One region of the Pseudomonas sp. microsymbiont 2 genome, then DNA from elsewhere that is predicted to be linked to it. Evidence: riboswitches for the same ligand, from Rfam matches in the RefSeq annotation. Region 1 holds a riboswitch; each other region holds the start of a gene.
The links. Region 1 has a riboswitch for cobalamin ahead of ACYUME_RS16355 (TonB-dependent receptor). Riboswitches for the same ligand answer to the same signal wherever they lie in the genome.

Region 1 (3,239 bases):
TGCCTCAGGCTCGCTCCCGGCATGGGAGCGGGCTGCCTCCCACCGCCCGAACATCGTCTAGCCTCAAAGCTCCTGTTACCAACCTGACAAGGTGAAGACGATGAGCATGATGGACTGGGACGCCTACCGTAAGCAGTTGATGGCCGGCATCGGCGATCTCAAGCACCTCTCTCCCGATACCGTGGCCGGCTACATGACCGCCAGCGGCGCCGGGGCCAAGACCAACCACCTGGACGCCAAGACCCGCGAGCTGATCTCCCTGGCCGTGGCCGTCACCACCCGCTGCGACGGCTGCATCGCCGTGCATTCGCAGCAGGCGGTCAAGCATGGAGCCAGCCGTGAAGAGATCGCCGAGGCGCTGGGCGTGGCGGTGGCGATGAATGCCGGCGCCGCCCTGGTGTATTCGGCCCGGGCCCTGGACGCGGTGGGCAAGGCCGACGGTTGAGGGCAATTGCGCCGCCGCCCTTGCGCGGCGGCGCGGTCCCCACCAGACTTGGCGCCCCAGCCCGCGCAGGAGTCGCCATGATCCACATTCGCCCCATGACACCGGAAGACTTCGAGCGCTTCTGGCCGACCTTCCAGGCCATCGTCCAGGCGCGCCAGACCTACGCCTTCGACCCACAACTGAGCTTCGAGCAGGCCCGCGCGCTCTGGCTGCAAACGCCCCTGCGCACGTTGGTGGCCGAGCAGGACGGCGAACTGCTCGGCTCGTATTTCCTCAAGGCCAATGCCGCCGGCCCCGGCGGCCACGTGGGCAACTGCGGCTACATGGTCTGCGAGAACGCCCGTGGCCGTGGCGTGGCCAGGCTGATGTGCGAACACTCGCAGAAGCTCGCTCGCCAGGAGGGCTTCCTGGCCCTGCAGTTCAACTCGGTGGTGGCCACCAACGAAGTGGCCGTGGCGCTGTGGCACAAGCTCGGCTTCGAGACCGTGGGGCGCCTGCCCAAGGCCTACCGCCATGCCGAACTGGGCCTGGTGGACAGCTTGGTGATGTACAAGTGGCTGGCCGATGAGCCGGTGGTGGAAAAGCCCGCCCTGCTGATCGGTCGCAAGAATATCGAGGCGCGGGTGTCCCGACGGCGCGGACGCTGACTCGCCGACAGCTCTGCGACAGCGACTGCACGGCGCCGCCCGCCCACTCGAACGATTGACTCCCCCACCATTCGATGGTCAGATGCGCGCCAGTTTCAGGTGTCCTGCGCCGTCGCGCGCAGGGTGAAACGGGAAGCCGGTGCGTCGTAGTCACGACAAGTCCGGCGCTGCCCCCGCAACGGTAAGCGAGCGAGCCCTTCGACAGACCACTGTGCGCCAGCATGGGAAGGTGAAGGCCTCATGACCCTCGCAAGCCCGGAGACCGGCCTGAAGCTCCACTTGGCAACCCGCGGTGGGCGGGCGCAGGCCGGTATCCGCGTGCGCGCCTGCGTGCGTGGGTCGCGCGTCTATGCATTGTTTCCACCGGGATCCATTCATTCCTGCAGCAGTGGAACGACATGTCCCGATACCCCAAGCTTCATACCCTGGCGGCCTGCCTGGCCGTCTCCTTGCCGGCACTGGCCGACGAGCACGAGGTCGGCGCCCTCACCCTGCCCTCCACGGCGATCACCGATACCCGCGACCAGGCAACCGTCGACCTGACGACCCCGACCCAGGCCGGTTCGCGGCTGAACCTCAGCGCCCTGGAAACCCCGGCCAGCACCAGTAGCATCAGCGCCGAACAGATCCAGCAGCGCAACAACCTGACCGTGCAGGACGCCGTCACCCGCTCGCCGGGCATCACCTTCATCGGCACCCCGGGCAATGGCGGCACCGCCCTCTCCGCCCGTGGTTTCACCGGGCACAGCTCGGTCATGACCCTGTTCGATGGCGCGCGGCTGTACACCGGCGCCGGCACCCAGAGTTTCCCGGTCGATCCGTGGATGGTCGAGCGCATCGACGTGATCCGCGGCCCGGCCTCGGTGCTGTATGGCGAGGGCGCCACCGGCGCGGTGGTCAATGTGATCCCGAAAAAGCCGTTCGCCGGCGAAATCCGCAATCATGTACGCCTCGGCTATGGCTCCTGGGATCGCCAGCAACTGGGCCTGGACAGCGGCGGCAGCCTGAGCGAACGCCTCAGCTACCGTGTCACCCTGAACAAGCAGGAAGGCAACGGCTATGTCGACCGCACCGACTCACGTAGCCTGGCGCTCAGCGCCGCGCTGCGCTTCGATGCCAGCGACGATTTGAGCTTCACCCTCGCCCACGAGCGTGGCGACGCGCAGCCGACCAACTACTTTGGCACCCCGCTGATCGATGGTCACCTGCGCGGCAGCCTGAGCAAGAAGAACTACAACGTGCGCAACGACGTGCAGCGCTACCACGACGAATGGACGCGCTTCAACACCGACTGGGTCATCAGCGACAACGTCAGCGCCAGCAACCAGCTCTACTACATCAAGAGCCGTCGTCACTGGCGCAACGCCGAGGACTATACCTGGCAGGCCGATACCGGTTTGCTGCAACGTGGCAGCTACCTGGAGATCAAGCACAACCAGGAACAGATCGGCGATCGCCAGAGCTTCACCTTCGACCACACCCTGTTCGGCTTGCGCAGCAAGACCGTGGCCGGCGCTGAATACAACCGGATCCGCTTCAACGTCGACAGCAACTCGCCCTATATCGATGCCGAGCCAAGCGACTACATCGACCCCTGGCACCCGGCTCCGGGTGGCTTCCACAGCGACTCGCCGCTCAAGCCGCAGACCCTGTCCACCACCCGCACCTTCGCCCTGTTCGCCGAAAACCGCACCGAGCTGACAGAACGCCTGTCGCTGGTCACCGGCGTGCGCCGCGACCAGAACCACATCGAGCGCGACAACCTGGTCAACGGCACCCGCAACGATCGCAGCCTGCAAGGTGGCAACTGGCGGGTTGGCCTGGTGTATGCGCTGACCGAAGACCTGTCGTTCTACGGCCAGTACTCCACCAGCGAAGACGGCGTCAGCAACCTGGTCAGCCTCAGCCCGACGCAGATGAACTACGACCTGACCGAGGCGAAGCAGACCGAGTTCGGCGTCAAGCAGCGCTTCTGGGAAGGCCGTGGGGAATGGACCCTGGCCGCCTACCACATCGTCAAGAAAAAGCTGCTGGTCTATGACCCGGTCTCCAAGCTCCAGCAGCAAGCCGGCCAGCAGACCTCCGATGGCCTCGAGGCCACGCTGGAGCTGGCGCTGGGCAACCAGTGGCAGCTGTCCGCCAACGCC
Region 2 (3,239 bases), 350 kb from region 1:
GCGCTCCTTGAGGCTGGCCACCGCGATCGGCAACGGGTTCAAGCCACAGGCCTGCAGACGCTGGCAGAACACGTCGACGAACGCGGTGTTGGCCGCCTGCAGATGCGAGCGATAGAACAGCAACGGGGCCACCGGCCACTCGGGATGCCACTCGGCGTACCAGTCCTCGAGCGCCGCGCTGGCCCTGGCCGGGTGGTACACGGCGGTACGCGGCAAAGGCTGGGGCTCGCTCCAGGCGTAATCACGCCCCAGCCATTGACTGGCCAGGCAATTGAGCAGGTTCAGCGCGTTGCCCTTGCCGCCCTGGCGCAGATAGTGCCAAAGCCGCTCGGCATGCTCGCCGCGCTCCGTGCCCAGGCCGGTCAATTCAGGGTCGGGACGATCATCGCCCGGCACCAGGATCAACTGCACGCCATGGCTGGCCAGTTCGACCAACTGTTCGACACCATAGCGCCAGTAACCCACGCCGCCATGCAGCGACACCAGGATTACCTTGGCGTGACGCAGTACCTCGTCGACATAAAGGTCGACCGAGGCGTGGTTCTGCACCTGCATGGGATTGGCCAGGCGCAGGCTGGGGAAGTCCTCGGGCAACTGCTCGGCGGTTTCGGCGAGCAGCGCCAGGTGCGAATCGCCGCTGCAGAGGATCACCAGCTCGGCAGGGGTCTGGCCGAGATCGGCAATGCTGTCGTCCGGCACGAAACCGCCGGGCTGGGTCCGCAGCAGATGCATGGCTCAGGCGCCCAGGGCCTGGCGCAGGCGCGCCTCCAGTTGCACCGCATCGAGGTCCTGGCCAATCAGCACCAGGCGGGTGATGCGCGGCTCGTCCTGGCGCCAGGCACGGTCGAAGTGCTTGTCGAAACGCGTGCCCACGCCCTGGATCAGCAGCCGCATCGGCTTGCCCGGGATGGCAGCGAAGCCCTTGGCGCGCAGGATGCCAAATTCGGTGACCAACTGCGTCAGCGCGTCGAGCAGCAGGCTGTCGTCGGCCTCGGGCAGGTCGATGGAGATCGAGTCGAAGGCATCATGGTCGTGATCATCATGGTCGTCGCCGTCATGGTGCGAATCGTGGTGGGTGCGACGGCCGTCGATATGCGCCTCGGATTCGGCGCCCACGCCCAGCAATACCTCCAGCGGCAGACGACCGCTGCTCGCCTCGATCACCTTGACCGCCGACGGCAGCTCCTCGGCGACTTCGGCGCGGACCTTGGCCAGGCCCTGGGCATCGATCAGGTCGGCCTTGTTCAGGACCACCAGGTCGGCGCTGGCCAGTTGGTCGGCGAACAGCTCGTGCAGCGGCGACTCGTGGTCGAGGTTGGGGTCGAGCTTGCGCTGGGCATCGACCTGCTCCGGGTAGGCGGCGAAGGTGCCGGCGGCCACCGCCGGGCTGTCGACCACGGTGATCACCGCGTCGACGGTGCAGGCGTTGCGGATCTCCGGCCATTGGAACGCTTGCACCAGCGGCTTGGGCAGCGCCAGCCCGCTGGTTTCGATGAGGATATGGTCGAGATCGCCGCGACGGGCCACCAGCTCGCGCATGACCGGGAAGAACTCTTCCTGCACGGTGCAGCACAGGCAGCCGTTGGCCAGCTCGTAGACGCGGCCGTTGGCTTCTTCCTCGGTGCAACCGATGCTGCACTGTTTGAGGATCTCGCCGTCGATGCCCAGCTCGCCGAACTCGTTGACGATCACCGCGATGCGGCGGCCCTGGGCGTTGTCGAGCATGTGGCGGAGCAAGGTGGTCTTGCCCGAGCCGAGGAAGCCGGTGACGATGGTGACGGGAAGCTTGGCCAGTGTTTTCATGTCGCGATGCCCTTGGCAGCAATGGCGCGGGCAGGCCGGACGACAGCCTCGGCCAGGCCGGCCGGGCGCGTTCGCCACCGGATCACCCCGCCCGGTTGAAAGTCGAAAACGTCACGAGGCAGGTCTCCTGGCTTGCACCGTTCCGGTTTCGATGCCGGTGGGCCGGCGCCTTCCCGCGCGTTACGCAGTGGCTGTGCCGAACCCTTCAGTGCCTACAGTTGCGGGGGCAGCCGCGGCTTGTACCGCGTTCCCGTCTTAGCTCCGGCCTGGGCCGGAGAACCTCGAAGCGGCAAGGCTACGCAGTGCCTGCTTCGCGGTCAACCGCCGCCGCGATTGACGCAAGCCGTGCCCCATGATTTGCTAGCGCATTGCGTTCAGGTGCCCCCATCGGGGGTGAAACGGGAAACCGGTGCGTCACGCCGCCTCGACAGTGTGCGGACAAAGCCGGTGCTGCCCCCGCAACGGTAAGCGAGAGAGACGTCCAGACCACTGTGCCAGCGCGTCGGCATGGGAAGGTGGCCGCCCTCGATGGAGCCCCGCTCCAGCCTCGCCAGCCCGGAGACCGGCCTGACGTGCGGATGAACACCCCGCGGTGGGCGGGCGCTGTCGTATTCCCAGGGCGAGTCGTGCCTTGGAGCGTCGCGCTTGCCCGTTGCCATAATAAAGCAGCAGAGGAACGCGTCATGCCTTACACCAGTGCCAAGCACAGCGTCGCCACCCCCATCACCCTCAGCCAGCGCTTGATCGTCGCGGCAGGCGCCAGCCTGCTGGGTCTGTGCCTGGTGTATTTCGCCGGATTCTCGCACATCGAGGCGGTGCACAACGCCGCCCACGATACCCGCCACAGCGCCGCCTTCCCCTGCCACTGAGTAGACCCGCATGATCACGCGTATTGCCCGTACCGCGGGCTTCAGCGGGCTGCTTGCGGCCCTTTTGCTGACCTTGCTGCAGAGTTTCTGGGTGGCCCCGCTCATTCTCCAGGCAGAGACCTATGAAAGCGCGGCCCCCGTCACCGAACATCACGAGCATGGCGAAACCGCCGCCGCCCATGAGCACGAACACGGTGCCGAGGCCTGGGCCCCGGAAGACGGTTGGCAACGCGTGCTGTCCACCACAGGCGGCAACCTGGTGGTCGCGGTGGGCTTCGCCCTGATCCTCGCCGCGCTCTACAGCCTGCGCGAACCTGGCCGCGTGACCACCGGCGCGCTCTGGGGCCTGGCTGGCTTCGCCGTGTTCTGCCTGGCGCCGACCCTTGGCCTGCCGCCGGAACTGCCCGGCACCGCAGCCGCCGACCTCGGCCAACGCCAGACCTGGTGGATCGGCACCGCCGCCGCCACGGCAGGCGGCCTGGCCCTGCTGGTGTTCGCTCGACACTGGCTGCTCAAGGCGCTTGGCGTTGCCCTGCTGGTGCTTCCACACCTGATCGGCGCACCGCA
Region 3 (3,239 bases), 600 kb from region 1:
CTGGCCGCCCGTGGCAAAGGCAGCCTGGTGGCGACCCTGGTGACCGCCGACCGCGCCGTGGCGGCCCGCGCCATTCCGGTTGCGGCCGCCTGGCACGGGCGTCTGCTGGTGCTCGACAGCGAAGCGGCCAAGGAATCCACCGGCCACGGCTCGCCTTTGCCGCAACTCAAGCACGGCGGCCCAGGGCGTGCGGGGGGCGGCGAAGAGCTGGGTGGCTTGCGCGCGGTGAAGCACTACCTGCAGCGCGCCGCGGTCCAGGGCTCACCGAGCATGCTGATGGCCGTGACCGGCGAATACGTGCGTGGCGCCGAGGTGATCGAGACCGAGGTCCATCCCTTCCGCCGTCATTTCGACGACCTGCGCATCGGCGAGTCGCTGCTCACTCACCGTCGTACCGTCACCGAAGCCGATCTGGTCAGCTTCGGCTGCCTGTCGGGCGATCACTTCTACATGCACTTCGATGACATCGCCGCCAAGCAGTCGCAGTTCGGCAAGCGCATCGCCCATGGCTACTTCGTGCTGTCGGCGGCGGCCGGGTTGTTCGTCAGCCCCGGTGAAGGGCCGGTGCTGGCCAACTACGGCCTGGACACCCTGCGCTTCATCACGCCGGTGGGCATCGGCGATACCATCCAGGCGCGGCTGACCTGCAAGCGCAAGATCGACCAGGACAAGGCCAGCCCGCTGGGGCAGCCCCAGGGCGTGGTGGCCTGGGATGTGGAAGTGACCAACCAGCTGGGTGAGCTGGTGGCCAGCTATGACATCCTGACGCTGGTGTCGAAGCGCGAGTAGCACATAACCCATTGACTCAGCGGGGCGCTGTGGGAGCGGCTTTAGCCGCGAACACCGGCGCAGCCGGTGCCATTCACCGTGGCGCCTGCTTCGCGACGGTTCGGCGTCCCGACAAACCCGCTCCCACAGGGTGCGCGCATTGACTCATCCGCGCATAAATGCTCAGATGCGCCCCTTGTTTTCAGGTGTCCCTGGCCGCCGCGCCAGGGGTTAAACGGGAAGCCGGTACCGCGCCTTGCGCGGGTAGTCCGGCGCTGCCCCCGCAACGGTAAGCGAGCAAGGCATTCGACAGACCACTGTGCCGCCGGCATGGGAAGGTGAATGCCCCATGACCCTCGCAAGCCCGGAGACCGGCCTGGAACCCCTGTTGGCTACTCCCGCGGTGGGCGGGTGCGCGCCGGTCTTGCGGCCTCCTGCTGTCTGCAATGCCTTCACGCACGCTCACCGTCGGACTCATTCACTTCGCGACGGTGGCTTTTCCATGGCTTCGCCCCTCCTGCGCATCGAGCGCCTGCGCTGGTCGCCATTCTCCGGCGGGCCGCCCCTGCTCGAGGGCATCGACCTCGACGTGCACCCCGGCGAGTGCGTCGGCCTGATCGGCCCCAACGGCAGCGGCAAGACCAGCCTGCTGCGCTGCGCCTACCGCTTCAGCCGGCCGCAGGCCGGACAGGTACTGTTCGAGGGCCAGGACATCTGGCACCAGCCACCGCGCTGGTTGGCGCAGCGCATCGCGGTCATGCAGCAAGAATTTCCCGAGGACTTTGGCCTGAGCGTGCGCGACGTGGTCGCCATGGGCCGTACCCCGCACCTGGGTTGGCTGGACGGTGACGGCGACCCGGCGCCGATCGACCAGGCCCTGCATCAATTGGGCCTGGACGCGCTTGCCGGGCAGGGCTTCAGCGGCCTGTCCGGTGGCGAGAAGCAACGCGTGCTGCTGGCCCGCGCCCTGGCCCAGCAGCCGCGCCTGCTGGTGCTGGACGAGCCGACCAATCACCTGGACCCACGCCACCAGCTCGCGCTGCTGCACCACCTGCGCGGTACCGGCCTAAGCCTGCTGGCCAGTTTCCATGACCTGAACCTGGCGGCGACCTACTGCGATCGGCTGTACGTGATCGAGCAAGGGCGCATCGTCGCCCAGGGCACGCCCGCCCAGGTCCTGACCGAGCAGTGCCTGGCCGAGGTATTCGGTGTCCACGCCCTGGTCGACCGCCATCCCGTGGGGCAGCACCCACGCATCACCTGGATCAGCCACGCATGAAGCGCCTGCTCTGCACCCTGCTCGTTGCCCTGCCCCTGCACGCCCTGGCCGGCGACTACCCCGTCAGCGTGCGCAGTTGCGACCGCGACGTGACCTTCGCGCATGCCCCGCAGCGGGCCGTCAGCCACGATGTCAACCTGACCGGCATGCTGCTGGCCCTGGGCCTGCGCGAGCGCATGGTCGGCTACAGCGGCATCAGCGGCTGGAAAAGCCTCGATCCGTCGATGCGCCAGTCCTTGCGCGGCCTGCCGGAACTCGCCCCGCGCTACCCGTCGGTGGAGAACCTGCTGGATGCCGACGCCGACTTCCTGTTCGCCGGCTGGAGCTACGGCATGCAGGTCGGCGGGCCGGTCACCCCGCAGCGCCTGGCGGCCTTCGGGATCCCGGTGTACGAGCTCAGCGAGTCCTGCTCGCGCATCATGCCCAGGCCGCCCGCGAGCCTCGACGACCTGTACACCGACCTGGCCAACCTGGGGCGGATCTTCGCTGTGGCCCCTCGGGCCGAAACCCTGATCGAGCAGCTGCGCCAGCGCGTGGCGCGGGTGACCACTGCACTGGCCGGCGCGCACGCCCGGCCCCGGGTCTTTCTCTACGACAGCGGCGAAGACCGCCCGACCACCTCTGGCCGCCTGGGCATGCCCCAGGCGCTGATCACCACGGCAGGTGGCGACAACGTCATGGCCGACGTGCGGGCCAGCTGGACCGAAGTCAGCTGGGAAAGCGTGGTCGAGCGCGACCCCGAAGTCATCGTGATCGTCGACTACGGACCGACATCCTGGCAGCACAAGCGCGACTTCCTGCTCCAGCATCCAGCCCTGGGCGACGTCACCGCCATCCGTGAGCGGCGCTTCGTGGTGCTGTCGTACCTGCAGGTGACGCCCTCGGTGGACAACGCCGCGGCGATCGAGCACCTGGCGACCGCCCTGCATCCACGGCTGTTCGCCGGAGCCCGGCAGTGATGCCGGTGCGCAGCCCGGCAGCCTATCGCCTGCTGCTGGGCGGGCTGCTCGTCGCCTTGCTGCTGTCCTGCCTGCTGTCATTGGGCTTTGGCGCGGCGCAGGTGCCGTTGGCCAAGGTGCTGGATATCGTCCTGCAGGCGCTGGGAGTCGCCCAGGGTGGCGATGTCAGCCGCGGCCAGGCGCAGATCGTCTGGCAACTGCGCGCGCCACGGGTGCTGCTCGGCGCGCTGGTG

Region 2: another riboswitch for cobalamin. It lies ahead of cobW (cobalamin biosynthesis protein CobW); the one in region 1 lies ahead of ACYUME_RS16355 (TonB-dependent receptor).
Region 3: another riboswitch for cobalamin. It lies ahead of ACYUME_RS13680 (ABC transporter ATP-binding protein); the one in region 1 lies ahead of ACYUME_RS16355 (TonB-dependent receptor).

The regions. Positions count from the first base shown of each region.
Region 1 is NZ_CM139112.1:3,649,092-3,652,330, forward strand. Features, by position in the region: gene ACYUME_RS16345 (carboxymuconolactone decarboxylase family protein) at 101-445, shown strand; gene ACYUME_RS16350 (GNAT family N-acetyltransferase) at 523-1,092, shown strand; cobalamin riboswitch at 1,173-1,377, shown strand; gene ACYUME_RS16355 (TonB-dependent receptor) at 1,491-3,239, shown strand, end outside.
Region 2 is NZ_CM139112.1:3,299,422-3,302,660, forward strand. Features, by position in the region: gene cobN (cobaltochelatase subunit CobN) at 1-732, opposite strand, end outside; gene cobW (cobalamin biosynthesis protein CobW) at 736-1,803, opposite strand; cobalamin riboswitch at 1,904-2,102, opposite strand; cobalamin riboswitch at 2,162-2,388, shown strand; gene ACYUME_RS14690 (CbtB domain-containing protein) at 2,487-2,672, shown strand; gene ACYUME_RS14695 (CbtA family protein) at 2,683-3,239, shown strand, end outside.
Region 3 is NZ_CM139112.1:3,050,101-3,053,339, forward strand. Features, by position in the region: gene paaZ (phenylacetic acid degradation bifunctional protein PaaZ) at 1-789, shown strand, start outside; cobalamin riboswitch at 956-1,162, shown strand; gene ACYUME_RS13680 (ABC transporter ATP-binding protein) at 1,271-2,047, shown strand; gene ACYUME_RS13685 (ABC transporter substrate-binding protein) at 2,044-3,006, shown strand; gene ACYUME_RS13690 (FecCD family ABC transporter permease) at 3,003-3,239, shown strand, end outside.